DNA from 2 places in the Rhizobium sp. WSM409 genome. Region 1 is predicted to be linked to the other one. Evidence: predicted binding sites of a transcription regulator. Region 1 holds the regulator's gene; the other holds the start of a gene.

Region 1 (14,421 bases):
CGTCGCCCGCGACCAGATTCAGGTTGCTGGTTCGTCCACCGTCCTGCCTTACGCAAAGATCGTTGCCGAGTCCTTCGGCGAAACCTTCACCAACTTCAAGACGCCGGTCGTTGAATCCGGCGGCACGGGCGCTGGTCTGAAGGAATTCTGCAAGGGCGTTGGCGAAGACACCATCGACATTGCCAACGCTTCGCGTCCGATCAACAAGAACGAAGCCGAAGCCTGCAAGGCTGCCGGCGTAACCGACATCCAGGAAGTCAAGATCGGCTACGACGGCATCGTCTTCGCAACCGACGCTTCCAACCCTGACGTCGCCTACGTTCCTGCCGACATCTACAAGGCCCTCGCAGCCCAGGTCGTCGTCGACGGCAAGCTCGTCGCCAACCCTTACAAGAAGTGGTCGGAAGTCAACCCGAAGCTTCCGGCTGTTGATATCGCTGCCTACATCCCGGGCGAAAAGCACGGCACCCGCGAAGTTTTCGAACAGAACGTTCTCGCCGCCGGCTGCAAGGCTTCGGGCGCAACTGACGTCATCGCCAAGGAAATCGCCGACAAGGCTGCCCAGGGCAAGGCCTGCGTCGCAGTCCGCAAGGACGGCGTTGCCGTTGACATCGACGGCGACTATCCGGAAACCCTCGCACGCATCGCCGCCAATAAGACCGGCGTCGGCGTATTCGGCCTTTCCTTCTATGAAAACAATGCCGACAAGCTCAAAGTTGCGAGCATGAGCGGTATCGTTCCGTCCACCGAAACGATCGCCAACGGCACCTACCCGGTTTCCCGCCCGCTGTTCTTCTACGTCAAGAAGGCACATCTCGGCGCTGTTCCGGGCCTGAAGGAATACGTCAACTTCTTCGTATCCGACCAGATGATCGGCCCTGACAGCCCGCTCGTCGAATACGGCCTCGTTGCCGCTCCGGACGCAGAGCGCGACGCAATCCGCAAGGACGTCGAAGCAGGCAAGTCCATGTAATCATTTTGCCGGCGCGGTCCTTCTTGGCCCGCGCCGGCGTTGCTTATGTCCCTGCGCGCCAGCGGTTCTGGAGCTGCAGGGTTGGAATTCCTTCTCCATGATTGGAAGCTGAAGGCAGGCTGATGAAGCTGCCGGGCTTTTTGGGGGCTATGGGCCTGGGGACGTAACGAATGAGCACATCCATCATACTTTTGTGCCTTGTGGTGATCGGTGCCGCCGCCTATCTGGTCGCGCGCAGTCGTGCCACGGCGCTTGCCGGAGGCCGATCCTCCGCATTGCATTCACGGCCGGTCTATTACGGCGCCTATGCGGCGATCTGGGCAGTTCTTCCCGCCCTGCTCGTCCTCTGCCTCTGGCTCTCCATCAGCCCCGGCATCATCCAGTCCTCGGTTCGCGGTGCTTTCCCCGACGACATCAAAGCGCAAGCCGCAGTCGAGCAGGATCTCGGCTATTCGACGGTGGCGACGGTTGCCCGCGGCATGACGATGCTGACCTCGGATGAAACTGCCGCGGTCGCCAACGATCCGGCTGCCCTGCAGGCCAAGCTCCTCGAAAAGGGCGTGCCGCTTGCCAGCCAGCCGCTGCCTTACATGCTCGACGCCGCCAAAAAGCTCAACGCGATGAGCATGACGAGCCGCATCGCCATGACGGCGATCGTCTTCGCTCTCGCCGTTGCCGGCGCCTTCTATGCGCTGCGTTCCATCGCTCCGCGCTTCCGCGCCCGCAACCGGGTCGAGCGCGTCATGCTCTGGGGCCTGCTGCTTGCCTCCTCGATCGCCATCCTGACGACGATCGGCATCGTCTTCTCCATGCTGTCGGAAGCCGCCCGCTTCTTTGCGGCCGTTCCCGCCATGGACTTCTTCTTCGGCACCGTCTGGGATCCACGCTTTGCCGGCGCCGGCAGCTCGTCCTTCGGCCAGTTCGGCTTGATCCCGCTGCTGCTCGGCACGATCTATATCGGTCTGGTCGCCATGCTGGTCGCCGTGCCGGTCGGCCTCTTTGCCGCCATCTACATGGCCGAATACGCCTCGCCGAAGCTGCGCGGCGTCGCCAAACCGCTCCTCGAAGTGCTCGCCGGCATTCCGACGATCGTCTACGGCTTCTTCGCGCTCGTCACCGTCGGCCCGTTCCTGCGCGATTTCTCTGCCCAGATCAGCGGCCTTCTGTCCGGCAACTACAGCAACTTCATCCAGGCGCAGAGCGTTCTGACGGCCGGCATCGTCATGGGCATCATGCTGATCCCTTACGTCTCCTCGCTGTCGGACGACATCATCACCGCCGTGCCGCGGACCTTGCGTGACGGTTCGCTCGGTCTTGGTGCCACACGCTCCGAAACCATCAAGAAAGTGGTTTTGCCGGCCGCTCTTCCCGGCATTGTCGGCGCCTTGCTGATGACCGCCTCGCGCGCCATCGGCGAAACCATGATCGTCGTGCTGGCCGCCGGTGTCGCCGCCCGCATCCAGATCAACCCCTTCGAGCCGATGACGACGGTGACCGTCAAGATCGTCAACCAGCTGACCGGCGACCTTGAGTTCACCTCGCCGCAGACGCTGGTTGCCTTCGCCCTTGGCATCACCCTGTTCTGCATCACGCTTTGCCTCAATATCTATGCGCTCTACATCGTGCGCAAATACCGGGAGCAGTACGAATGACGGATATTGTTTCTCCCACATCAGGCGTCACCGTTTCCAAGGCGCCGGTGCGCCGCGATATCGGCATCAAGCGCCGCTATGCCGCCGAGCGCCGGTTCCAGGCCTATGGCATCGCCGCCATCACCTTCGGTCTCGTCTTCCTGTTCATCCTGCTGTGGACGGTGATCGGCAAGGGCTATACCGCCTTCCAGCAGACGGCGATCACCCTGCCGATCGAATTCTCCGAGAAGACGATCGACCCGAACAACAAGCGTGCGACCGACCCTTCGGTGTTGATCGCCGCCAATTATCCGGTTCTCCTGCGCGACGCGATCGTCAAGCAGCTGAACGTCAATGCCGCGAGCCGTCCCGATGTGCGCGATGCATCCGCCATGCTCTCCAAGGGTGCGCCGGTCCAGCTGCGCGACATGGTCGTCGCCGATCCGTCCATCATCGGCAAGACGGTCAATGTCACGGTGCTTGCCGACGCCAATGTCGACAGCGCCAACAAGGGCCAGATCGATCTGTCGGTCGATGAGAAGAACCGCAAGGTCAACGACAAGCAGGTCGGCTGGATGAACGAGTTGAAGGCGAGCGGCGCTCTCCACAAGCAGTTCAATACCGGCCTCTTCGTCAACGGCAATTCCAGCCGTCCGGAGGCCGCGGGCCTGGGCGTCGCCCTGATCGGCTCGCTCTACCTGATGCTGATCGTCCTCGTGCTTGCTCTGCCGATCGGCGTCGCCGCCTCGATCTATCTCGAGGAGTTCGCACCGAAGAACAAGCTGACGGACCTGATCGAGGTCAACATCAACAACCTCGCTGCGGTCCCCTCGATCGTCTACGGTCTGCTCGGTCTTTCCGTCTTCATCAACTTCATCGGCCTGCCGCGCTCGGCCTCGCTGGTCGGCGGCCTGGTGCTGACGCTGATGACCCTGCCGACGATCATCATCGCGACGCGCGCCGCCCTTCGCGCCGTGCCGCCGTCGATCCGCGCCGCGGCCCTCGGCCTCGGCGCTTCGAAGATGCAGATGGTGTTCCACCATGTTCTGCCGCTCGCCATGCCCGGCATCCTCACCGGCACGATCATCGGCCTGGCGCATGCGCTCGGCGAAACCGCGCCGCTGCTTCTGATCGGCATGGTCGCCTTCGTCGCCAACGCGCCGACGACACCGCTCGATCCCTCGACGGCTCTGCCCGTACAGGTCTATATGTGGGCCAACGAGGCCGAACGTGCCTTCGTTGAGCGTACTTCGGGTGCCATCATCGTCCTGCTCCTGTTCCTGATCGTCATGAACATGGGCGCCATCCTCTTGCGTCGTCGCTTCGAGCGCCGCTGGTAAACGGAGTTACAAGATCATGAACATGTTGACGGAAGCTGCAGTTGAAAAGGCGCTGGATCACAAGATGAGCAACGTCCCGTATAAGATGATCGGAAAGGATGTCTCGGTTTACTACGGCGAAAAGCGCGCGCTATTCGATGTGAACCTGAACATCCGCGAAAACACCGTAACCGCCCTGATCGGCCCGTCCGGCTGCGGCAAGTCGACCTTCCTGCGTAGCCTCAACCGCATGAACGACACGATCGACGGCTGCCGCGTCACCGGCAAGATCACGCTGGATACCGACGATATCTATGATCCCGATATCGACGTCGTCGAACTTCGTGCCCGCGTCGGCATGGTCTTCCAGAAGCCGAACCCGTTCCCGAAGACGATCTATGAAAACGTCTCCTATGGCCCGCGCATCCATGGCCTTGCCAAGTCGAAGGCCGATCTCGACCAGATCGTCGAGACCAGCCTGCAGCGCGCCGGTCTCTGGAACGAGGTCAAGGACCGCGTGCACGAATCCGGCACCGGCCTGTCGGGCGGTCAGCAGCAGCGCCTCTGCATTGCCCGTGCCGTCGCCGTCAGCCCGGAAGTCATCCTGATGGACGAGCCCTGCTCGGCGCTCGACCCGATCGCCACCGCCAAGGTCGAGGAGCTGATCCACGAGCTGCGCGAGAACTACACGATCGTCATCGTCACCCATTCCATGCAGCAGGCCGCGCGTGTTTCGCAGCGCACCGCCATGTTCCACCTCGGCAATCTCGTCGAGGAGAACGACACCGACAAGATGTTCACCAATCCCGACGATCCGCGCACCCAGGACTATATCATGGGTCGCTTCGGCTGATTTTGGCGTCACCAAGCCTTTCCGTTATTCGAGGATAAAGCCCCATGGCATCGACACATATTTATTCTGCCTATGATGATGATCTGAAGTTCCTGTCCAGGCGGATTTCCGAAATGGGCGGCCTGGCCGAGCAGATGGTCGCCGAAGCCGTACGGGCGCTCGTCAACGGCGATACCGCGCTGGCGCAGAAGGTCATCTCCGACGATGTGATCCTCGATCACGCCGAACGCGAAATCGGCGACAAGGCGATCGTCACCATCGCCCGCCGCCAGCCGATGGCCGCGGACCTGCGCGAAATCATGGGTTCGATCCGCATCGCCGCCGATCTCGAACGCGTCGGCGACCTCGGCAAGAACACTGCCAAGCGCGTCATCGCCGTCCAAAGCACCGGCGTTCCCCGCAAGCTCGCCCGCGGCCTCGAGCATCTGTCCGAGCTGGCGCTCGTCCAGCTCAAGGAAGTGCTCGACGTCTACACCAATCGTTCCGCCGACAAGGCGAATGCGATCCGCGAACGCGACAACGAGATCGACGCGATGTACACCTCGCTGTTCCGCGAGCTCCTGACCTACATGATGGAAGATCCGCGCAACATCACCAGCTGCACGCATCTTCTCTTCTGCGCCAAGAACATCGAGCGCATCGGCGACCACGCCACCAACATCGCCGAGACGATCTATTACATGACGACAGGCGCGCAGCCGGAAGGCGATCGGCCGAAGGACGACAGCGCCAACACCGTCGGCGCGGTCACCGAATAACTGCCCACACCCCGCCGCTTGCGTGCGCGCCCGTCCGGGCGCGCAAAGAGGTCGCAGCCAATTTTTAAATTTGCGCAGGATGCATTGCTTAAATCACCCTGGTTTAAGGATCATGCGCGAGGAGACCGACACGCATGATCCCGAGAGTTGCAGTTGTTGAAGACGAGGAAGCCCTCAGCGTGCTTCTTCGCTACAATCTCGAAGCGGAAGGCTTCGAGGTCGATACCATCCTTCGTGGCGACGAAGCCGAAATGCGGCTTCAGGAGCGCACGCCCGATCTTCTCATCCTTGATTGGATGCTGCCCGGCGTCTCCGGCATCGAGCTCTGCCGGCGCCTGCGCATGCGGCCGGAGACCGAGCGTCTGCCGATCATCATGCTGACGGCGCGCGGCGAAGAGAGCGAGCGTGTCCGCGGATTGTCGACGGGCGCCGACGATTATGTCGTCAAGCCCTTTTCGACCCCCGAACTCGTTGCCCGCGTCAAGGCGATGCTGCGTCGCGCCCGTCCCGAGGTGCTGTCGACGGTGCTGAAATGCGGTGACATCGAGCTCGACCGTGAGACCCATCGCGTCCATCGCAAGACCCGCGAAGTCCGCCTCGGCCCCACCGAATTCCGCCTGCTGGAATTCCTGATGTCGTCGCCGGGCCGGGTCTTCTCCCGCTCACAGCTGTTGGATGGTGTCTGGGGCCACGATATCTATGTCGACGAGCGCACCGTCGACGTCCATGTCGGCCGCCTGCGCAAGGCGCTGAATTTCTCCAACATGCAGGACGTCATCCGCACCGTCCGCGGCGCCGGTTATTCGATGGAAGCCTGAGGGCTTTCATCTGAGCCTGCTGAGCCCTGGCAAAACCCGCGACGTCATCCTCGGCCTTGTGCCGAGGATCTGCGCACGCCAAATGAAGTATTTGAAAATAAAGTTTTTTCCCTCAAGTAGTTGAGGTGATCAGATGCTCGGCACAAGGCCGAGCATGACGGAGGGAAACCTGAGCTTCCATCCGCGCATAAAAAAACGGGCCACTCGGCCCGTTTTCTGCATTCTAACGATGGTCAGCCCGTTCAGCTGGCCCGCGCCGCTGCCCGGCGGCGTTCATTCACCGGCTGGTAGGCAAGCTTCTGGTGATAACCGCAATAGGGCGAATTGTCGGGGGACTCGCAGCCGCAGAAATGGAAGTCATCCTTCAGCGGATCGCCGACCGGCCACTTGCAGGTGCGTTCGGTCAGTTCCGTCAGGCCGAGGCGGCGGGAAATCGGCACCACCACATTGCCTCTCGGCACGTATTCCATTTCCTCGATCGTTTCGATCTCGATCTCTTCCTTCAGCATCGTCGCGCCCTGCTGGCGGGTGACGGTGCGGGTGGTGATGCGAGAGGCGAAGTTCGGCGCGCGCGGCGCCGATGTATTGCGCTTCGGCGTTCGCGCCGCGGTGTTGGTGCCGCCGGCCTTGGCACGGCCGGGAAGGCACAGCCGGTGCACTTTACCGATGACCGCGTTTCGGCTGACACCGCCAAGTTGTGCCGCGATCTGGCTCGCGCTCAGTCCTTCGGCCCAAAGCTTCTTGAGTTTCTCGACCCGCTCGTCTGTCCAGTTCATGCCCTGTCTCCACCTTTTGCGTTGGTGATGGCAGAATCCCTCACCGTTGTCCCGGGAGCTCCGAAACAAGAAACGCTTGATCAATTTTGGTGACTAGTTCCGCCGCATGCAGTCTAGTAATTGATCTTTAACCTAGTGTGAGCCTGACTCCGTGACAAGAGTCGCATGAATCCGGATGAATCGAATTCGTAGTTTTCCCCAACTTGCTGTCCCTGCGTGGCATTTCTGCAATAATGCCTGTTGAAGACTGAAAATGCCGCTGTACACCTGTGCTGCATACGCTAAGGGCGCCGTTTTGTTGACATTGCAGCGCGAAAAGGAAATAGTGCCACTCGCCGCCGCAAGGCGGCATTTTTGATTTTTCGGGCCTGGTTTCCTTAGCCGGAGTCATTGCCCGGCAACTTTGATGGAGATCGCGCCATGGCTGAAGCCGCGCCGCTTTATGACACCTATTCTCGTGCCCCGCTGCGGTTCGAGCGAGGCGAGGGCGTATGGCTGATCACCGAAACTGGCGAGCGATATCTCGATTTCGGCGCCGGCGTCGCCGTCACCTCCGTCGGCCACAGCAATCCGCATGTGGTCGGCGCACTGAAGGAGCAGGCAGACAAGGTCTGGCACCTGTCGAACATCTATGAGATCCCCGGCCAGGAGCGTCTGGCAAAACGGCTGACGGACGCTACCTTCGCCGACAAGGTGTTCTTCACCAATTCGGGCGCCGAGGCGCTCGAATGCGCGATCAAGACGGCGCGCCGCTACCAGTTTTCCAAGGGCCATCCCGAGCGCTTCCATATCATCACCTTCGAAGGCGCCTTCCACGGACGGACGCTGGCGACGATCGCCGCCGGTGGCCAGGAAAAATATCTCGAAGGTTTCGGCCCCAAGGCGCCGGGTTTCGATCAGGTGGCTTTCGGCGACATCGAAGCGGTCCGCGCCGCGATCACCGATGCCACGGCTGGCATCCTCATCGAGCCGGTGCAGGGCGAGGGCGGCGTCCGTCCTGCCACGCCTGAGTTCATGAAGGCGCTTCGCCAGCTCTGCGACGAGAACGGCCTGCTGTTGATCCTCGACGAAGTCCAGACCGGCGTCGGCCGCACCGGCAAGCTCTTCGCCCATGAATGGTCGGGCGTCACCCCCGACATCATGGCTGTCGCCAAGGGCATCGGCGGCGGTTTCCCGCTCGGCGCCTGCCTTGCCACATCAGAGGCCGCCTCCGGCATGAAGGCCGGTACGCATGGCTCGACCTATGGCGGCAATCCGCTTGCCATGGCCGTCGGCAGCGCCGTGCTCGACATCATCCTTGCCGATGGCTTCCTCCAGCAGGTGCGCGACGTAGCACTTGTCTTCCGCCAGGGCCTCGCCTCGCTGAAGGATCGTTATCCCGATGTGATCGAGGACGTGCGCGGCGAAGGGCTTTTGCTCGGCATCAAGGCTGCCGTTCCCTCAGCCGAACTGCTGCAGGCGATCCGCGCCGCCCATCTGCTCGGCGTGCCTGCCGGCGACAATGTCATCCGCCTTCTTCCGCCGCTCGTGGTCACCGCCGAGGAAGCCCGCGAGGGCCTTTCCCGCGTCGAGCGCGCCGCCGAGAGCATTCGCGCCTCCAAGGTCAAGAAGACGGCTTGAAGAAATTGCCGCCTTCGGGCGCAGCACAGGTAAGAAGACGATATGAGCCCTAAACACTTCCTCGATCTTTCGGCGGTCACATCAGCCGATCTCAGAACGATCATGAACGATGCGCTCGCCCGCAAGCAGGCCTTCAAGGCGGGCCAGGGCGACAAGCCGCTCGCCGGCAAGATGCTGGCGATGATCTTCGAGAAGCCGTCGACGCGCACCCGCGTCTCCTTCGACGTCGGCATGCGCCAGCTCGGCGGCGAAACGCTGTTCCTGTCCGGCACCGAGATGCAGCTCGGCCGCGCCGAGACGATCGGCGACACCGCCAAGGTGCTGTCGCGTTATGTCGATGCGATCATGATCCGCACCACCGAGCATTCGCGGCTGGTCGAGCTGGCCCAGCATGCGACCGTGCCTGTCATCAATGCGCTGACGGATGACACCCATCCCTGCCAGATTATGGCCGATATCATGACCTTCGAAGAGCACCGCGGCCCGATCAAGGGCAAGACCATCGCCTGGACCGGCGACGGCAACAATGTGCTGCATTCGCTGGTCGAGGGTGCCGCCCGCTTCGGCTACCGCATGAACATGGCCGTGCCCCTTGGCTCGGAGCCCAAGGATCACTATCTGAACTGGGCCCGCAATGAGGGCGCCGAAATCATGCTTTGCCATGATGCCGACCGTGCGGTCGCCGGCGTCGATTGCGTGGTGACCGATACCTGGGTCTCCATGAATCAGGAACATCGGGCCCGGGGTCACAATGTCTTCCAGCCTTATCAGGTCAACGCGGCCTTGATGGCGAAAGCCGGCAATGATGCATTGTTCATGCATTGCCTGCCCGCTCATCGCGGTGAGGAAGTGACGGACGAAGTGATCGACGGTCCGCAATCCGTGGTCTTCGATGAGGCGGAAAACCGTCTTCATGCGCAGAAGTCGATTCTTGCTTGGTGCCTGGGCGCGATCTGAACCATAATCGGACGTCGCGAGAGACAGACTCGCGACCGCGTGAGCGAAGGGCACGCTGGCCCATCGCTCTGAAACTAGGAGTTAAAAGCCATGGCAGAAGCTGCAGCCGCCCTCGGCCAGTTTGATTTCGCCGGCGATGACCATGTCGTCCCCTTCCAGGTGGAAGGGCTGGATGTGCGCGGCCGCGCCGTCCAGCTCGGCCCGATGCTCGACGCCATCCTCGAGCGTCATCATTATCCCGCACCCGTTGCCCGGCTGCTTGCCGAAGTCGTCGTGCTGACGGTGCTGCTCGGCACCTCGCTGAAGTTCGACGGCAAGTTCACGGTGCAGACCAAGGGCGACGGCCCGGTCGATCTTCTCGTCGCCGATTTCTCGACGCCGGAAAATGTCCGCGCCTACGCCCGTTTCGATCAGGCGCTGCTCAACAAGGCGATCGAGTCAGGTGAAACCGAGCCGGAGCAACTGCTCGGCAAGGGCGTGCTCGCCTTCACCATTGACCAGGGCAAGTTCAGCCAGCCCTACCAGGGCATCGTTCCGCTCGACGGCACCACGCTGGAAGATATTGCCGGCGTCTATTTCCGCCAGTCGGAGCAGATCCCGACGCGCGTCCGTCTTGCCGCGGCCGAACTCTTCGACCGTGACGATGCGGGCAAGCCGCGCCATCGCTGGCGGGCAGGCGGCCTCGTCGCCCAGTTCCTTCCGGAAGCGCCGGAGCGCATGCGCCAGCCGGATCTCCACGGCGGCGACGGCGACACCGGCAGCCGCCCGCACGGCGAGGACGATGCCTGGCTCGAAGCGCGTTCGCTGGTCGAGACCATCGACGCCGATGAACTCACCGATCCGCTGGTCGGAACCGAGCGGCTGCTGTTCCGCCTGTTCCACGAGCGCGGCGTGCGCGTCTACGAACCGCGCGCGGTTTTCGACCGCTGCAGCTGCTCGCGCGACAAGATCAAGGGCGTGCTGAAGGGCTTTTCGGCCGAGGAGATCGAGGCCAGCCAGGAAGATGGCGAAATCGCCGTGACCTGCGAATTCTGCTCGACCACCTACCGCTTCGAGCCGGCCGAACTTCAGCCGGCGGAATAGGCGCGGTTAAGGACACGCACAGCGAACAATAAAAGATTAGCGATGATGCAGCACGGTGACTCGACTTCGCGTAGTCACTGTGCACCTATTCTGTTTCATTGGTTCTGGCCTAAGAAAGCGGATGGGGCGTTGATGAGACTTTTGTTTTTTGTACTCGCGCTCATAGCTGCGATGCCACCAGTGAGCTTGGCTGATGACCAGACAGTCCCATGGAAAGAGGTCGGGGGCTGGAGCGTGGCTGTCGACCCGACTTTAGACAATGGCTGTTTTGTTCTGACTTCCTTTGATGACGACACCATTTTTCGTCTTGGCTTCAATTTCCGCAAAAAGGACAACCCTCTTTACATTCTGCTCGGAAACCCAAACTGGAAATCCTTGGAGAAAGGTAAGCATTATCCCATCGAACTCTCGTTCGACCAGTCTAAACGGACGGCTGATGGGAGAGGTCTGGATCTCGATGGCCTCAAATCATTATGGATTGATTTCGAGGATCCCGACTTGATTGAGGAGTTCGCTGGTAAACTGAGTTTCCGCGCCAGCTTTGGAGGAAAGCAGATTGTGGCTCTCGGTTTGAAAGATTCCGCCAGTGCAGCGGATGAGTTGCTCGCCTGCCAAAAGGCGGTAAACGATGCGGTCGCAAAACATCCGGCGCCGCCACAATCAAAAGATCCGTTCGAAGCAAAGCCAGGCACCCAGGCCTCGGATCCTTTTGACCTTTAGTAGATTGATGACTGGGCAAGCCCGAGGATCTACGACCGAGGGTACGGCGTCCATGCTGGTACTGACTGGAAGGCTGTAGCCGGCCGGATCCACGCGCCGTGCTTGCACCGACGAAACGACCGCGAACCTACGCTCTCAATTAAGCACGCGCAGCAGCCCAGGTGAATCCAGCGAGAAGGCGGGGATGTCGACATCGAACATCTCGCCGTCGTCCGTTTCCATCTGGTAATGGCCGAACATCAGCCCTGAGGGCGTGTCGAGCGGACAGCCGGAGGAATATTCGTAGGTGTCGCCGGGGCTGAGCCGCGGCTGCTCGCCGACGACGCCGGGACCGGTCACCTCGTCCACCTGGCCGTTCTGGTCGGTGATGTTCCAGTAACGATTGACCAGTCGAACGGCTATGCCGGAATTGTTGCTGATGACAATCCGGTAACCCCAGACATAGCGGTCGTCGTCCGGATCGGATTGCTCCTCCAGATAGAACGGCTCGACGACAACTTCGATCTCTCTTGTGAGGGCGCGATACATGCCTTGCACCTTAGTCAAGATATCTTACCCGTATCTTATAAGAGGCCCTGTCCGTCAAGAAACGGAACAATTATCATCGCTGAAATGGCTGTGATCCGAAGGGTTTTCGATCGTTAAGCCTAATTGTCAGTGTTAATTCAGTTTCGGAACGCCGCGGCGGGCAAACTTGTTCCCCCCCCCCCCTCGGTCTCACCCAGTGAGGTCCGGCACGGCCGAACCCCAAGCATGTCGCGCAAAAGTGTGCAGCGGTTTTGCGATAACGACATGCGTAAAAACAAAAACTAAAGCGCGAGGAGCGAATCTGAAAGATCGCGACGCGCTTTAGTGAGATCCGGCCGAACCCGGGTGGGGTCCGGCCGCTCTGGCTGTCGATCAGGCCAAGACCTTGTCAAGCGCCTTGGCGAAATCTTCGATCAGGTCGTCGGTATCCTCGATGCCGGCCGAAAGGCGGACCGTGCCCGGGGAAATGCCGAGTTCGGCGCGCGCCTCATCCGTCAGGTTCTTGTGCGTCGTCGTCGCCGGATGGGTGATCAGGCTCTTGCTGTCGCCGAGATTGTTGGAGATCTTGACGATATCGAGCGCGTTCTGCAGCGCAAAGGCCGCATCCTTGCCGCCCTTCAGCTCGAAGGCGACCAGCGTCGAGCCGCCGGTCATCTGCTTGGCGATGATATCGGCCTGCGGATGGTCCTTGCGGCCGGGATAGATCACCTTGGCGACCTTGCCCTGCTCGGCCAGGAAATCGGCGATCTTTGCCGCATTCTCGGTCTGCTGGCGCACGCGCAGCGGCAGCGTCTCGATGCCTTTCAACAGTGTCCAGGCATTGAACGGCGACATGGCCGGCCCAGTATGGCGGAAGTAGTCGTGCAGGTTCTCGTCGATCCATTCCTTGTCGGAAAGAACGACACCGCCGAGGCAGCGGCCCTGGCCGTCAATATGCTTGGTGGCGGAATAAACGACGATATGGGCGCCGAGCTCCAGGGGCTTCTGGAAAAGTGGCGTGGCAAAGACATTGTCGACGACGACCTTGGCGCCGACCTGGTTGGCGAGCTTGGCGACGCCAGCGATATCGATCACTTCGAGCGTCGGGTTGGTCGGGCTTTCCAGGAAGAACACCTTGGTCTTCGGCGTGATCGCCTTTTCCCAGTTCGCCAGATCCCGGCCGTCGATCAGCGTGCAGTCGATGCCGTATTTCGGCGCCAGCGTCTCGACGACCCAGCGGCAGGAACCGAACAGGGCGCGCGCGGCGACGATATGATCGCCTGATTTCAGCTGGCAGAGGATCGCCGCGGTGACGGCGGCCATGCCGGAAGCGGTGGCGCGGGCGTCTTCGGCGCCTTCGAGCATGCACATGCGCTTTTCGAACATGTCGTTGGTGGGGCTGCCGTAGCGGGCGTAGATGAAGCCCTCCGTCTCGCCCTTGAAGCGGGCTTCGGCCGCCTCGGACGTTTCGTAGACGAAGCCTTGGGTGAGATAGATTGCCTCGGACGTCTCGCCATATTGCGAACGCAGCGTGCCACCGTGGACGAGTTGGGTTGCCGGGCGCCAGGTCTTGCTCATGCCATCACCTTCACATAACAAAAAAACCGGTCGCAAAAGCAGACCGGTTTCAACCCGGTCTTTTTAGCCACTTGTTTAACGTGGCTGCAAGCCGACCGGCCAAATCACCACGGGATAATTCTGCAATACTGCTGTTAGCTGCTTGCGTCAATTCCCCGAGTTTGGTTTTGTCGGCGGCAAATGATGGATGAGGCATGATGGCTCGCGAAACGGGAATTCTGGCGGATCGCGCGATCTCCGCGCTGTTCGAAACGGGGCGTCTGATCTCCGAGCGGGAGCTGGACCGCGACCAGATCCAGCCGGCAAGCCTCGACCTGCGCTTGGGCGGCAAGGCTTTTCGGGTGCGTGCCAGCTTCATGCCAGGCCCCTCGCATCTGGTGTCCGACAAGCTTGACCGGCTGAGCCTGCACGTGATCGACCTCTCCGAAGGCGCGGTGCTCGAAACGGGCTGCGTCTATATCGTGCCGCTGATGGAGAGCCTGGCGCTGCCGGCCGAGATGTCGGCCTCGGCCAATCCGAAGAGCTCGACCGGGCGCCTCGATATCTTCACCCGCGTCATTACCGACTACGCCCAGGAATTCGACAAGATCCCATCAGGCTATTCCGGCCCGCTCTATCTCGAAATCAGCCCGCGCACCTTCCCGATCGTTGTGCGCCGCGGCTCGCGGCTGTCGCAGATCCGGTTCCGCGTCGGCCAGGCGCTGCTCGGCGAGCCGGAACTGTTGAAGCTGCATGAGAGCGAGACGCTGGTCGCCAGCAAGCTGCCGAACGTTTCCGGCGGCGGCATCGCCCTGTCGATCGACCTCGCCGGAGACAAGGACGGCCTGA
Region 2 (14,421 bases), 380 kb from region 1:
CTCGATGAAGGAATTCTTGGTCAAAAGCGTCGTCGTCGCAAAGGCGGACAGGGAAAGCGAGATCAGCGGCAGAGTGAGGTGCCAGAAATAGTCGAGCGGCTTCTGCCACCAGGTAAGCTGGTCGAAATTGTCGGAGACCAGGCCACGCAACGGAAACCAGTCGTAGAACGAGCCGCCGGCGAAGAGCACGATCAGGAGAATGCCGAACAGGAAGCTCGGGACGGCATAGCCGACGACGATGACGCCTGACGTCCAGACGTCGAAGGTCGATCCGTCCTTGACCGCCTTGCGGATGCCGAGCGGGATGGAAATGGCATAGGAGAAGATCAGGATCCAGATGCCGAGCGAGATCGACACCGGCAGCTTTTCTTTAACGAGTTCGAGCACGGAGGTGTTGCGGAAGAAACTCTCGCCGAAATCGAAGCGGATGTAATTCCACATCATCTCGCCAAAACGGGTCAGCGGCGGCTTGTCGAAGCCGAACTGCTTTTCGAGCTTGGCGATCAGTTCCGGGTCGAGCCCCTGGGCACCGCGATATTTCGAGCCTTCATCGCTGCCGCCGCCGCTGAGAAGATCGCCACCGCCAGACAGGCGCTGGTCGGCACTGTCGGCCTGACCGGTCAATTGGGCGATCACCTGCTCGACGGGGCCGCCGGGCGCGAACTGGATGACGATGAAGGAAATCGCCATGATGCCGACGATGGTCGGGATCATCAGAAGCAGGCGGCGAAGGATATAGGCGCCCATCAGCCTTCAGCCTCCGGCAATGTTTTTCCTGTCTGCCTGCCGTCCAGTCTCATGCCGCTCAATCCGTCAGCCTTCCCTTGCCGGCCCTGCCGGCTTGTCGTGATTCGCTCGTGCCATTTGGAGCCGAGGGCCCCTGCATTGCAAGCCCGCTCATTTTGCCGAGGTCGACCACCAGGCATCGGGGAAGCCAAGGCTGTAGGCCGGAAACTCGGCCGGATGCGTGACCGTGTTCCAATAGGCGATGTTATAGGTATCGCGGTAGAACAGCGGGATGACGTAGTGATTTGCAAGCAAGACCCGATCCATGGCCTTGATTGCTGCGATCTGCTCGCCGCGGTTCGGCGCGAAGATAATCATGCGAATGAGCTCATCAACGGCTTGGTTGGCAATGCCGGCATAATTGCGGGAACCCTGCTGATTGACCGAACCGGATCCCCAATAGTCGGCTTGTTCGTTGCCCGGATTCATGGTCTCCGCCCAGACATTCCAGATCATATCGTAGTCGAAGCTGCGTTCACGATTGACAGATTGCGACGCATCGACTGTCCGGATCCGCGCATCGATGCCGATTTTCCTGAGATTGTTGGCATAGGGCACCGCCCAGCGCTCCAGCATGGGGCTAGACAACAGGATCTCGAAACTCATCGGCTGGCCAGTCTTGGTATTGACCATGCGATTGCCCTTGAGCTCCCAGCCGGCTTCTTTGAAAAGCGCAATCGCCTTGCGGAGGTTGTCGCGGCTCTTTTGCGGATCGCCGCCGACGGGATTGGTATAGGGCGTGGTGAAGACTTCGGGCGGAACCTTATCCTTCATGCCCTGCAGAATTTCCAGTTCTTTACCCTGCGGCAGGCCGGAGGAGGCGAGTTCGGTATTCCAGAAATAGCTGTCGATGCGTTTGTAACTATTAAAGGCAACGGTGCGGTTCAGCTCCTCAAAATCCAGACCGTAGTTCAGCGCCTCGCGGACCCTGATGTCCTTGAAGAGGTCACGTCGCATGTTGGGCACGAGAGCTTGCATGATGCCGGTGGCGCGCAGGGGGTTTGCAACCTCCTCTTTTTTGACACGTCCTTCCTTCACCGCGGGAAAATCATATCCCGTCGCCCAGCGGGCAGCCGTGGTTTCCTGCCAGTAGTCGCTGTTGCCAGCGCGAAAGGCCTCGAACTCGACATCCCGATCACCGAAATAGGTGTAGTTGACGTTGCGGAAATTGTTCTGGCCGACATTCACATTGAGGTCCTTGCCCCAATAGTCGTCACGCAATTCATAACGGATCGTTGCGCCAGGCGAGAAGGAAGCGATCTTGTACGGCCCCGAACCCATCACGGGCTCCAGCGTCGTTTTAGAAATGTCGCGCGGCTTGCCATCCGGTCCGGGCGCTTCCCACCAATGCTTCGGCACGACCATCAACTGGCCGAGAATATTCGGCAGTTCGCGGTTGTTCTTCTCATCGAAGGTGAAGGTGACGTCACGCTCGCCGGTCTTTTCCGCTTTGACAACGTGGTGGTAATAGTTCGAGGCGAGGGGATTTAATTCCTTGGTCTTGTCCAGACTGAAGATGACGTCTTCCGGCGTGACCGGCTGACCATCCGCCCATTTTGCTTCCTTGCGCAGGCGGAAGGTCGCGCTCGAGACGTCCGCGGGAAAAGACAATCCCTCGGCAAGCAGACCGTAGGAGACGAGCAGCTCGTCGTCGGCGGGCTTCATCAACGTGTCGTAAACGAGCGTCAGGCCCACTGCCGCCTGGCCTTTGGCAAGCAGCGGGTTGAAGGTGTCGAAGGCGCCGCTTGCGGAGAGGCGCAGGTCTCCGCCTTTTGGTGCATCGGGATTGACGTGGTCGAAATGCGCAAAACCCGGCTTGTACTTCATCTCGCTGATGACCGAGCTTCCGATCTGAAAGGGCTGGTCCTGACCCGTTGCCGACATTGGCGCCAGAGCACCCGCAAGCGATAGAAACAAACCGATCTTCGACCACAGAGCCGCCATTCACGCTTTCCCCTGATTATTGATGGGTTCGACAATACGAAAAATACCGGCGAAAAACAGGAGAGAGTTTGGCTTTTGCCGGGCGCGCGCAATTTTGAGCCATCGGGACCTTTCACGGCGTCGCCTCTGCGAGCCGCCTTCGCAACATGCGGCGCAACTCGTCGACGAGGGATCGTAGGCGGCGGCACCGACGATGCGGCAATCCGCCACCACCGCTTGCCCGCACCGCCAGCCAAAACATCGATTCACCTAAATTGCTTTTCACGATAGGTTCGATCGCAAATCACTTCGGCAGCGGTTCAAGGGAACAGTATGGCTTTCGGCTTCGCTCAGGCTTTCAGGACATTCGGCAAACTGACGCTTGCCGGCGCAATCGGCGCAAGCCTTGCCGCCGACGACGTCGGCGCCCAGCAGAAGACGCCGAGCCCGGGCAGCGCCAAGGGGCAATTCGGCGCCGTCGGCCTGCCGACGCAGGGACCGGCACAGCCGATCGGTTTTTACGCAAAGGGCTGCATGACGGGTGCGGTGGCGCTGCCGACCGATGGGCCGACCTGGCAGGCGATGCGACTTTCGCGCAATCGCCGCTGGGGCAATCCGGCGATGATCGCGCTGCTCGAACGTCTTTCTGAGGACGGGGTCAAATATGCCGGCTGGCCGGGCATTCTCGTCGGCGACATTGCGCAGCCGCGTGGTGGGCCGATGCTGAACGGCCATGCCTCGCACCAGATCGGTCTTGATGCCGACATCTGGTTTACGCCGATGCCCACGCGCCGCATGACGGCCGAGGAGCGCCAGGATCTGCCCTTCACCACCATGCTGCAGAAGGGCAAGTTCCTGACCGTCGACCCCAAGGTGTGGACGCAGTCGCACGCGCGGCTGCTGATGCTGGCGGCAAGCTATCCCGAGGTGGAGCGTATCTTCGTCAATCCGGCGATCAAGAAGAAGATGTGCGATACGTGGACCGGCGACCGCACCAATCTTGGCAAGCTCCGGCCGGAATATGGCCATGACTCGCATTTCCACATCCGCATCAAGTGCCCGCCAGGAGCCAAGGGATGCACGCCGCAGGCCCCGGTCGTTGCCGGCGACGGCTGCGACAAGTCACTCGCCTGGTGGTTCACGCCGGCGCCCTGGGCACCGCCGAAACCGCCGAAGCCCGGCGCCAAGCCGCCGCAGCCGCCGCGCGAGATGATGGTCTCCGACCTGCCCAAGGCCTGCGCCGCCGTGCTCGATGCTACTTCCGCCGCCTCGATGCAGGCCGCCACCTATGGCGGACCTTCCGCCGCCAGCGCACTCACCGCCGCGCCGGCCGCAGCGCCTGCCGCCGACGCCGATGGCGCTCTGCCCGATGTCGGCCCGGTTCCGAACGACAAGCCGGCGATACAATGATCGAGGTCATGGGACCGCGCCTTCAGACCAAACCCGGGGACGGAGACCCCGAATGCGCTGTCTTTCAAATCGGAAATTCTTGGTATAAAGCGGTCAAATCGATTGAATTGTTCGGGCGGAGAGGTTGATGGCCGGCGGCAAATGCCTTGCATTGATTGCGCATGACCAGAAGAAAGACGATATGGCGGATTTCGCCCGCGCCCACAGGGACGTTCTCTCCCGTTGGAAGATCGTCGCCACCGGCACCACCGGCGGGCGCGTGCTCGACGCTGCCCCCGACCTCAACGTCACCAGGCTGAAAAGCGGGCCGCACGGCGGCGACCAGCAGATCGGCGCCTTGATTTCGACCGGCGAGGTCGACGCCCTGATCTTCTTCGTCGACCCTTTGACGCCGATGCCGCACGATGTCGACGTGAAGGCGCTGATGCGGCTGGCGATCGTCTATGATATTCCGATGGCGCTCAACCACGCGACCGCTATAAAACTTCTTCCCACACTCGAAGCCTGATCAGCACGGAACCGGCCATGCCAAAACTGAACAACAGCACCGCTCCGATGCCTTTCCCGATCCTGATCGGCGATATCGGCGGCACGAATGCCCGCTTCTCCGTCCTGAGCGATGCCTATGCCGAGCCGAAGCAGTTTCCGAACGTGCGCACGGCGGATTTCGCCACGATCGACGAAGCGATCCAGCAAGGCGTTCTCGACAAGACCGCCGTGCAGCCGCGCTCGGCGATCCTCGCCGTCGCCGGCCCGATCAGCGACGACGAGATCCCGCTGACCAATTGCGACTGGGTGGTGCGGCCGAAGACGATGATCGAGGGCCTCGGCATAGAGGATGTGCTCGTCGTCAACGATTTCGAGGCGCAGGCGCTGGCGATCGCCGCGCTTTCGGATGAAAACCGCGAGCGCATCGGCGACGCCACCGGCGACATGATCGCCTCCCGCGTCGTGCTCGGACCCGGCACCGGCCTCGGCGTCGGCGGGCTCGTGCATGCCCAGCACAGCTGGATCCCGGTTCCCGGCGAAGGCGGCCATGTCGATCTCGGACCGCGCAGTAAGCGCGACTATGACATCTTCCCGCATATCGAGACGATCGAAGGCCGCGTTTCGGCCGAGCAGATCCTCTGCGGCCGCGGCCTCGTCAACCTCTACCATGCCATCTGCATTGTCGACGGCATCCAGCCGACGATGAAGGATCCGGCCGACATCACCTCGCACGCGCTTGCCGGCAGCGACAAGGCGGCCATCGAGACTGTCTCGCTGTTTGCCACCTATCTCGGCCGCGTGGCGGGCGACATGGCGATGGTGTTCATGGCGCGCGGCGGAGTCTATCTCTCCGGCGGCATCTCGCAGAAGATCATCCCGGCGCTAAAGAGACCGGAATTCCGCATCGCCTTCGAGGACAAGGCACCGCATACGGCGCTGCTTCGCACCATCCCGACCTATGTGGTGACGCATCCGCTGGCAGCGCTCGCTGGGCTTTCCTCCTATGCGCGCATGCCGGCGAATTTCGGCGTCTCGACCGAGGGCCGCCGCTGGCGCCGTTAGGCCCGGCACGCAAAGCAAATAGAGCGTCCTTGGCGCGTCCTATCCGGGCGCGCGGCGCTCTAGCCAAACCGCTCCCAACTCTTTATAGACCCCGGCAAATGTGCGCGTCGCCTTCGCGGGGCGCTTGGTCCGAGACAGGAAACCTCATTTTTGGAAGCGGCGGAAAGCAGAACGCAGAGCGTCAGCAGCGATACCGTAACCGGCATCCTGAAGCGCATCATCGCTGAAAACGGCCGCGACCATCTGTGGGGCTATGTCTTTGCGATCGCCTGCCTCATCGTGGTGGCGCTTTCGACGGCGTTCACCGCCTGGATCATGCGAGCGATCATCGACGAGGCCTTCGCCAATCGGCGCGCCGACGTCGTCTGGATCATCTGTCTTTCGATCTTCATCGCCTTCGTGCTGCGCGGTTTTGCGAGCTACGGTCAGGCGGTGGCGCTGTCCAAGGTCGGCAACGATATCGTCGCCCGCTACCAGCGCCGGCTCTATGCGCATCTGATGACGCTTTCGGTCGGCTTCTTCAGCGAGGCGCGCTCTGCCCATATCGCCGCGCAGGTGAGCCAGAACGTCAGCGGCATCCGCGACGTGCTCAACCTGACGATCACCTCGACAGTGCGCGACCTGCTGACCTTCGTTTCGCTGCTCGCCGTGATGATCCTCCAGGATCCGCTGCTCAGCCTTGCCGTGTTCATCATGGCCCCGCCGCTGCTTTATGCGCTGCGTTATGTTTCCAAGCGGCTGCGCTCGGCGACGCGCGAGGCCGTGCATCTGAACAGCCACGTTCTCGGCGCCATGCAGGAAACGATCCAGGGTATCGCCATCGTGAAAGCCTTCACGATGGAAGAAGAACTGGAAGGCAAGGTCAACAAACTCATCAAGGGCGCCGAAAGCCGGGCGAACCGGATTGCCCGGCTTTCCGAACGCACTTCTCCTCTGACGGAAAGTTTCGCGGGCTTTGCCGTCGCCAGCGTGCTTGCCTATGCCGCCTACCGCTCGATCTATAACAATGTGCCGCCAGGCGCCTTCTTCTCCTTCGTCACGGCGCTGCTGCTTGCCTATGATCCGGCCCGCCGGCTTGCCCGCCTGCAGGTGCAGATGGAGCGCGCCGTCGTCAATGCGCGGATGATCTATGAATTGCTCGACATGGAACCGCGCCAGCGCGACCTGCCGGATGCCCGGCCGCTGACGGTGACGCAGGCAAGGATCGAATTCCGCAATGTGTCCTTCGCCTACGGCAATGAGAGCGTGCTCAGCGGCGTCAGTTTCATCGCCGAGGGCGGTGCGACCACCGCACTTGTCGGTCCCTCCGGCGCCGGCAAATCCACCGTCATCAGCCTCATTCCGCGCTTCTACGATCCGCGCGAGGGCGAGATCCTCATCGACGGGCAGGACATCGCCCACATCACCAAGAAGTCGCTGCGCCAGCAGCTCGCCTATGTCTCGCAGCAGCCCTACCTGTTCGAGGGCACGATCCGCGACAATATCCGCTATGGCCGGCCGGAAGCGACCGATGCCGAGGTGGAAGAAGCGGCGCGGCTTGCCTATGCGCATGACTTCATCTCAGCACAGCCGCAGGGTTACGAGACGGCGGTCGGCGAAAACGGCGTGACGCTTTCCGGCGGCCAGCGCCAGCGGCTGTCGATCGCACGCGCCCTGGTGCGCAATGCGCCGATCCTGCTTCTCGACGAGGCGACCTCGGCCCTCGACACCGAATCCGAAGCAGCCGTGCAGAAGGCGCTCGACGAAGCGATGAGCGGACGCACCGTCGTCGTCATCGCCCACCGGCTTTCGACCGTGGTGCGCGCCGACAAGATCGTCGTCATGCAGCAGGGCCGCGTCGTCGAGGAAGGCAATCACGAGACGCTTGCGAAGGTCAGCGACGGTCTTTACGCTCGCCTCAACAATCTGCAGAGGCCTTCGGCCTCCGATTCAAACTGACCTGGCGAGACTGACATGAGCGATGCTGCGATGAAACTGGTGGTAGTTGGCGCAGCCGGACGCATGGGGCAGACGCTGATCCGGCTCATCCATTCCATCGAACGTGTCACGCTACATGCCGCGGTCGAGCGTGCCGGCTCGCCCTTCGTCGGCAAGGATGCCGGCGAGATCGCCGGTCTCGGCCCGACCGGCGTCATCATCGGCGACGATCCGCTCAATGCCTTTCTCGATGCCGAAGGCGTGCTCGACTTCACCTCGCCCGCTGCAACAGTAGAATTCTCAGGCCTCGCCGCGCAGGCCCGCATCGTCCATGTCATTGGCACGACGGGCTGTTTACCCGACGACAATGCCAAGATCGCCGCAGCGGCCCGCCATGCCCGCATCGTCAAGTCGGGCAATATGAGCCTCGGGGTCAATCTGCTCAGCGTGCTCGCAGAGCAGGCAGCGCGTGCGCTCGATCCTGATGACTGGGATATCGAGATCCTGGAAATGCACCACAAGCACAAGGTGGATGCGCCTTCCGGCACCGCCCTTCTGTTCGGCGAGGCCGCGGCAAAGGGGCGCAGCATCGATCTGGCCGCGAAGTCGGTCCGGGTGCGCGACGGCCATACCGGCGCCCGTGAAGCGGGCACGATCGGCTTTGCGACGCTGCGCGGCGGCTCCGTCATCGGCGAGCATTCCGTGCTTTTTGCCGGCGAAGGTGAAATCGTCACCCTATCGCACAGTGCGGCCGACCGCTCTATCTTCGCGCGTGGCGCCATCAAGGCGGCCCTTTGGGCACGCGACAAGAAGCCGGGTCTCTATTCCATGCTCGACGTGCTCGGGCTTTCTTCCTCATAACGATACTACGGAGGCATATTCATGAGCGGTACCCTCGTCCTCGTTCGCCACGGCCAGAGTGACTGGAACCTGAAGAATCTCTTCACCGGCTGGAAGGATCCCGATCTGACCGAGCTCGGCGTCCAGGAAGCTAATGCAGGCGGGGCTGCGCTCGCCGAATACGGGATTAAATTCGACGTCGCCTATACCTCGGTGCTGGTGCGCGCGCAGCACACGCTGAAGCTCATCCTCGACAAGGTCGGCCAGCCCGATCTCCAGACGATCCGAGACCAGGCGCTGAACGAGCGCGACTACGGCGACCTCTCCGGCCTCAACAAGGATGATGCACGCGCCAAGTGGGGCGAGGAACAGGTGCATATCTGGCGCCGTTCCTATGACGTGCCGCCTCCCGGCGGTGAAAGCCTGCGCGACACCGGCGCCCGCGTCTGGCCCTACTACCTCACCGAAATCCTGCCGCGCGTCCTCAGAGGCGAAAAGGTGCTGGTTGCCGCACACGGCAATTCGCTGCGCTCGCTGGTGATGGTGCTCGACAAGCTGAGCAAAGAAGGCGTGCTCGCCCTCAATCTCGCCACCGGCGTGCCCATGGTCTACACGCTGAAGGCGGATTCCACCGTCGCTTCCAAGGAAGTGCTCGGCGACATGTCCGGCGCACATTGATCTCAGCTGATCTTTCCCCGCTTCGGCGGGGAAAGGCGCTCAATTCTCGATGGTGAACTGTACCCGGTCGGCCGCGAAGCGGCTGATCGAATATTGCACCGGCACACCTTCAAGATCGGTATTCATCGCCTTGGCGATCAGCAGGATCGCGCCGGGAGTGAGTTCGAGGTCGGCCATATCGGCTGCACTCGCATGGGCGGCCGTCACTTCGGTCGTCGCCCGGACATAATCCGGCAGGCCGAGTTCGGCGAAAGCCTTGGTGATCGATTCCGCCGTCCGGTAAGCCGCACCGATACCGGCAAAGCGTTCGGCGGGAAACCAGCTCGTCGCCCTTGAAACCGGCCGCTTGTCTGCCTGGCGCAGCGTTTCCAGGCGGATCACCTGATCTCCTTGCTTCAGGCCCAGCCAGCGGGCGATCTCGGCACTCGCTTCCTCCTTTGCCTCATCGAGCAGAAGGCCGCGCATTTCACGCGCCTGATCGCCGATGCCGGCGGTGAAACGCGTGCGCCGCGTGATCGGGAAATTCAGCCGCTCCTTGCGCTCGATCAGCGTGCCGCGACCTTGTACCGCGCGGACGATACCCTCCTGCGCCAGCGCCGCCAGCGCACTGCGCACGGTATGCCGGTTGACGCCAAATTGCAGCGCCAGCATGGTTTCCGGCGGCACCATTCCCGTTTCGTCATAGGCGCCGCTGCTGATCGCCTCGCGAATCCGATCGGCGATCTGGCGCCAGAGCGCCACGCCGGTTTGCCTTTGCACCTGCTTCAATCCCGCCATTCCGCCCCTGCCCACCCATTTACACTCACGATGTCACACGCTTGTCACGACATCGATTTAGAGCTAAATGTATCTTGTATGGTTGTCTATATCAATAGACATTTTAAGGGAAGCGGCGATGATATCAGCTGACAGCAAAGCCCCTGCGTCACAGACGGCATCCGGGCGCAAACGCGCCGCCGATCTGCTGGCGCGCGCGGAACGCAGCGAACTCTTGGCGGTCTTCGATGCGTTGCCGGAAAAGCCTGTGGCTCATCAGGTGCGCGGACCGGAGACCGGGCTGGTGATGGTGCGCGGACGCATCGGCGGCGGCGGCGCTCCCTTCAATCTTGGCGAAGTGACGGTGACGCGGGCGACGGTCCGGCTCGACTCCGGTTCGGTCGGCCATGCGCAGGCGCTCGGCACCGACCGCGAGAAGGCCAGGCTTGCGGCGATCTTCGACGCGCTCTGGCAGGAGGAAGCGACGAAGGACTTCGTCGAACAGGCCCTGCTTTTGCCGATCACTGAGCGGATCGCCGATGCCGAACGCCGCAAGGCGGACGAGACGGCGGCAACCCGCGTCGATTTCTTCACCATGGTGCGGGGAGACAACTGATGGGCCTGAAGACAGAAGCTTTGACCGGCGGCTTTGCCGAGCCGGTCTTCCATGCCCAAAGCGTCTTCAAGATGCTGATGGACGGTATGGCCCGCCCCGGCACGATCCAGACTGTTCAGCCCGATGTCGCTCCGCCGGCACCGCTCGGCATCGCCGCCGGCACGATCGCGCTGACGCTTTGCGACCACGACACACCCGTCTGGCTTTCCCAGGGACTGGCGAAATCGGCCGTGCCGGAGTGGCTCGGCTTCCACACCGGCGCGCCGTTGACCAGCGAAAAGGCCGAGGCGCGTTTTGCCTTCACCGAGGCCGGCACCGCACTTTCCTCCTTCGGCCTCTTTGCATCCGGCACGCAGGAATATCCCGACCGCTCGACGACCCTCATCATCGAGCTCGCCGAACTTGAGGGCGGCCGCAGGCTGGCGCTGATGGGTCCGGGCATCCAGAGCGTAGCGGAGATGACGCCTATCGGCCTGCCGGAGACTTTCCTGCGGCTCTGGACTGAGAACCGTGCGCTCTTTCCGCGCGGCGTCGACATCGTGCTGACATCGGGCAGACGTTTCCTCTGCCTGCCGCGCACCACCAAGATCACAGCAACGGAGATCTGAGCTCATGTATGTTGCCGTCAAGGGTGGCGAGGCCGCCATCGCCAATGCCCACCGCCTGCTCGCCGACCGCCGCCGCGGCGACCGTTCGCTGCCGGCGATCGGCATCGAACAGATCGTGGCGCAGCTGGCGCTCGCCGTCGACCGTGTCATGGCCGAGGCCTCGCTTTTCGATCGCACGCTCGCAGCCCTTGCCATCCGCCAATCGCGCGGTGACATGATCGAGGCGATCTTCCTGCTGCGCGCCTACCGAACGACGCTGCCGCGTTTCGGCTATTCGAAGCCGCTCGACACGGCTGATATGACGATCGAACGCCGCATCTCGGCGACCTACAAGGATCTGCCGGGCGGCCAGCTTCTTGGGCCTACCTTCGACTATACCCACCGCCTGCTCGATCCCTCGCTACTTTCGGACGAGGCGGTCGAGACGCCCGCTCAGCGCGCCGCCGAGACCGGCCGCGTCATGCGCGTCTCCGAGATCCTCGGCGAGGAAGGCCTGATCGAGGCCGACGGCGACATGCCGGAAGACCACGAGATCGGCGACTTGACCCGCGAGCCGATGGAATTCCCGATGACCCGCGATCTGCGCCTGCAGGCGCTTGCCCGCGGCGACGAGGGCTTCCTGCTGGCGCTCGGTTATTCCACCCAGCGCGGCTACGGCCGCAACCACCCCTTCACCGGTGAAATCCGCATCGGCGACGTCGAGGTGGAATTCGACGTGCCGGAACTCGGTTTCGCCGTCTCGCTCGGCACGATCCAGATCACCGAATGCCAGATGGTCAACCAGTTCAAGGGTTCGGCCAAGGCGCCGCCGCAATTCACCCGCGGCTACGGCCTGGTCTTCGGCCAGAGCGAGCGCAAGGCGATGGCGATGTCGCTGGTCGACCGGGCGCTTCGCGCCGAAGAGCTCGGCGAGGATATCACCGCACCGGCACAGGATGAGGAATTCGTTATCTCGCACTCCGACAACGTCCAGGCGACGGGCTTCGTCGAGCACCTGAAGCTTCCGCATTATGTGGACTTCCAGGCCGAACTCGATCTCGTCCGCCGTATGCGCCGCGAATTCGAAGCCGCCCGCAACGGTGGCGAAGACATGAAGGAAGCCGCCGAATGACCGATCTGGCCAGCTACAACTTCGCCTATCTCGACGAACAGACCAAGCGGATGATCCGCCGCGCCATCCTGAAGGCGATCGCCATTCCGGGTTACCAGGTGCCCTTCGCCTCGCGCGAAATGCCGATGCCCTATGGCTGGGGCACCGGCGGCGTGCAGGTGACGGCCTCGATCATCGGACCCGATGACGTGCTGAAGGTCATCGACCAGGGCGCCGACGACACGACCAACGCCGTTTCCATCCGCGCCTTCTTCCAGAAGGTCGCCAATGTCGCGGTGACGACGCATACCAAGGATGCGACGATCATCCAGACGCGCCACCGCATTCCCGAAGAAAAGCTCGGGGTCGGGCAGGTGCTCGTCTACCAGGTGCCGATCCCCGAGCCGCTGCGCTTCCTCGAGCCGCGCGAAACCGAGACGCGCAAGATGCACGCTCTCGAAGAATACGGCCTCATGCATGTGAAGCTGTACGAGGATATCGCCCATAACGGCCGCATCTCACGGACTTACGCCTATCCGGTGAAGGTCCACGGCCGCTATGTCATGGACCCGTCGCCGACGCCGAAATTCGACAATCCGAAGATGCATATGTCGGATGCGCTGCAGCTCTTCGGCGCCGGGCGCGAGAAACGCATCTATGCGGTTCCGCCCTATACCGACGTCGTCAGCCTGGATTTCGAGGATTATCCCTTCGATATCCAGCGTTTCGATAAACCCTGCGCCCTTTGCGGTGCGGAGGAAGTCTATCTCGACGAGGTGGTTCTCGACGACAAGGGCGGGCGGATGTTCGTCTGCTCCGACACCGATCATTGCGAAGACCGCCGCGCGCACGGACATGCCGGCGAGATGCTGGCCCGGGAGGCTGCAGAATGAGTGATACCCCGCTTCTCAAAGTTCACGACGTTTCAAAATTCTACGGCAACCGCATCGGCTGCCGCGACGTCTCCTTCGAGCTCTGGCCCGGCGAAGTGCTCGCCATCGTCGGCGAGTCCGGCTCCGGTAAGACGACGCTGCTCAACTGCCTCTCCACCCGGCTGCTGCCGAGCACCGGCAGCGTCGAATATCACATGCGCGACGGCAGCTACCGCGATCTCTACCGCATGAACGAGGCCGAGCGACGTTTCCTGATGCGCACCGACTGGGGCTTCGTGCATCAGAACCCGGCAGACGGCCTGCGCATGACCGTTTCTGCCGGCGCCAATGTCGGCGAACGGTTGATGGCGATCGGCGACCGGCATTACGGCAAGATCCGCGCTTCAGCGATCGACTGGCTCGAACGCGTCGAGATCGACGCCGACCGCATCGACGACCAGCCGCGCGCCTTTTCCGGCGGCATGCGCCAGCGATTGCAGATCGCCCGCAACCTCGTCACCGGCCCGCGCCTCGTCTTCATGGACGAGCCGACCGGCGGCCTCGACGTCTCGGTGCAGGCGCGCCTGCTCGATCTCGTGCGCGGCCTCGTCAACGATCTCGGCCTCTCGGCCATCATCGTCACCCACGATCTCGCCGTCGCCCGCCTGCTTTCGCACCGGATGATGGTGATGAAGGACGGCTACGTCATCGAACACGGGCTCACCGACCGCGTGCTCGACGACCCGCGCGAACCCTATACGCAGCTGCTCGTCTCCTCGATCCTGCAAGTCTGAGGCCCAAAACCAAGGAAGAAGAAATCATGGCAACGCCCCTCGTCGTTTCCGAAGTCTCGAAGAGCTTCACCATGCATCTGCGCGATGGCATCAAGTTGCCCGTCGTCTCCGATGTCGCCTTCTCGGTCGCATCGGGCGAATGCGTCGTGCTCGGTGGCCCATCGGGCATCGGCAAGAGCTCGCTGCTCAAGATGATCTACGGCAATTATGCCGTCGACACCGGCCAGATCCTCATCCGCCACGACGGACGCATCGTCGATCTCGCCTCCACCGATCCGCGCACCGTGCTCAACGTCCGCCGCAATACGCTCGGCTATGTCAGCCAGTTCCTGCGCACCGTGCCGCGCGTCGCGGCGATCGACGTGGTTGCCGAACCGCTGGTGGCACGCGGTGAGGACGCCGTCACGGCACGGGAAAAGGCGGGCGCCCTGCTCGCCAGGCTCAATCTGCCGGAAACGCTCTGGCAGCTTCCGCCCGCCACCTTCTCCGGCGGCGAGCAGCAACGCGTCAACATCGCGCGCGGTTTCATCACTGAGCATACGATCCTGCTTCTCGACGAACCCACAGCCTCGCTCGACGC

Evidence for each region. The regulator PhoB, encoded in region 1, activates phosphate uptake and scavenging genes when phosphate is short. The targets are predictions, from matches to a motif close to TGTCATNNANCTGTCAT.
Region 2: the regulator PhoB is predicted to act here: its motif matches at 9,914-9,930, upstream of phnF (phosphonate metabolism transcriptional regulator PhnF).

The regions. Positions count from the first base shown of each region.
Region 1 covers NZ_CM172794.1:180,247-194,667, forward strand. The annotation lists gene AC25BC_RS00910 (substrate-binding domain-containing protein) at 1-973, shown strand, start outside; gene pstC (phosphate ABC transporter permease subunit PstC) at 1,144-2,625, shown strand; gene pstA (phosphate ABC transporter permease PstA) at 2,622-3,944, shown strand; gene pstB (phosphate ABC transporter ATP-binding protein PstB) at 3,961-4,776, shown strand; gene phoU (phosphate signaling complex protein PhoU) at 4,821-5,534, shown strand; gene phoB (phosphate regulon transcriptional regulator PhoB) at 5,669-6,352, shown strand; gene AC25BC_RS00940 (GcrA family cell cycle regulator) at 6,595-7,128, opposite strand; gene AC25BC_RS00945 (aspartate aminotransferase family protein) at 7,549-8,748, shown strand; gene argF (ornithine carbamoyltransferase) at 8,791-9,705, shown strand; gene AC25BC_RS00955 (Hsp33 family molecular chaperone) at 9,796-10,788, shown strand; gene AC25BC_RS00960 (hypothetical protein) at 10,921-11,508, shown strand; gene apaG (Co2+/Mg2+ efflux protein ApaG) at 11,644-12,036, opposite strand; gene AC25BC_RS00970 (O-succinylhomoserine sulfhydrylase) at 12,409-13,593, opposite strand; SAM riboswitch at 13,636-13,714, opposite strand; gene AC25BC_RS00975 (2'-deoxycytidine 5'-triphosphate deaminase) at 13,788-14,421, shown strand, end outside.
Region 2 covers NZ_CM172794.1:4,604,612-4,619,032, reverse strand. The annotation lists gene AC25BC_RS22545 (microcin C ABC transporter permease YejB) at 1-747, opposite strand, end outside; gene AC25BC_RS22540 (extracellular solute-binding protein) at 898-2,730, opposite strand; gene mepA (penicillin-insensitive murein endopeptidase) at 3,043-4,119, shown strand; gene AC25BC_RS22530 (methylglyoxal synthase) at 4,247-4,627, shown strand; gene AC25BC_RS22525 (glucokinase) at 4,645-5,670, shown strand; gene AC25BC_RS22520 (ABC transporter ATP-binding protein) at 5,821-7,608, shown strand; gene dapB (4-hydroxy-tetrahydrodipicolinate reductase) at 7,624-8,448, shown strand; gene AC25BC_RS22510 (2,3-bisphosphoglycerate-dependent phosphoglycerate mutase) at 8,470-9,105, shown strand; gene phnF (phosphonate metabolism transcriptional regulator PhnF) at 9,145-9,882, opposite strand; gene phnG (phosphonate C-P lyase system protein PhnG) at 10,001-10,477, shown strand; gene phnH (phosphonate C-P lyase system protein PhnH) at 10,477-11,085, shown strand; gene AC25BC_RS22490 (carbon-phosphorus lyase complex subunit) at 11,090-12,196, shown strand; gene AC25BC_RS22485 (alpha-D-ribose 1-methylphosphonate 5-phosphate C-P-lyase PhnJ) at 12,193-13,068, shown strand; gene phnK (phosphonate C-P lyase system protein PhnK) at 13,065-13,841, shown strand; gene phnL (phosphonate C-P lyase system protein PhnL) at 13,868-14,421, shown strand, end outside.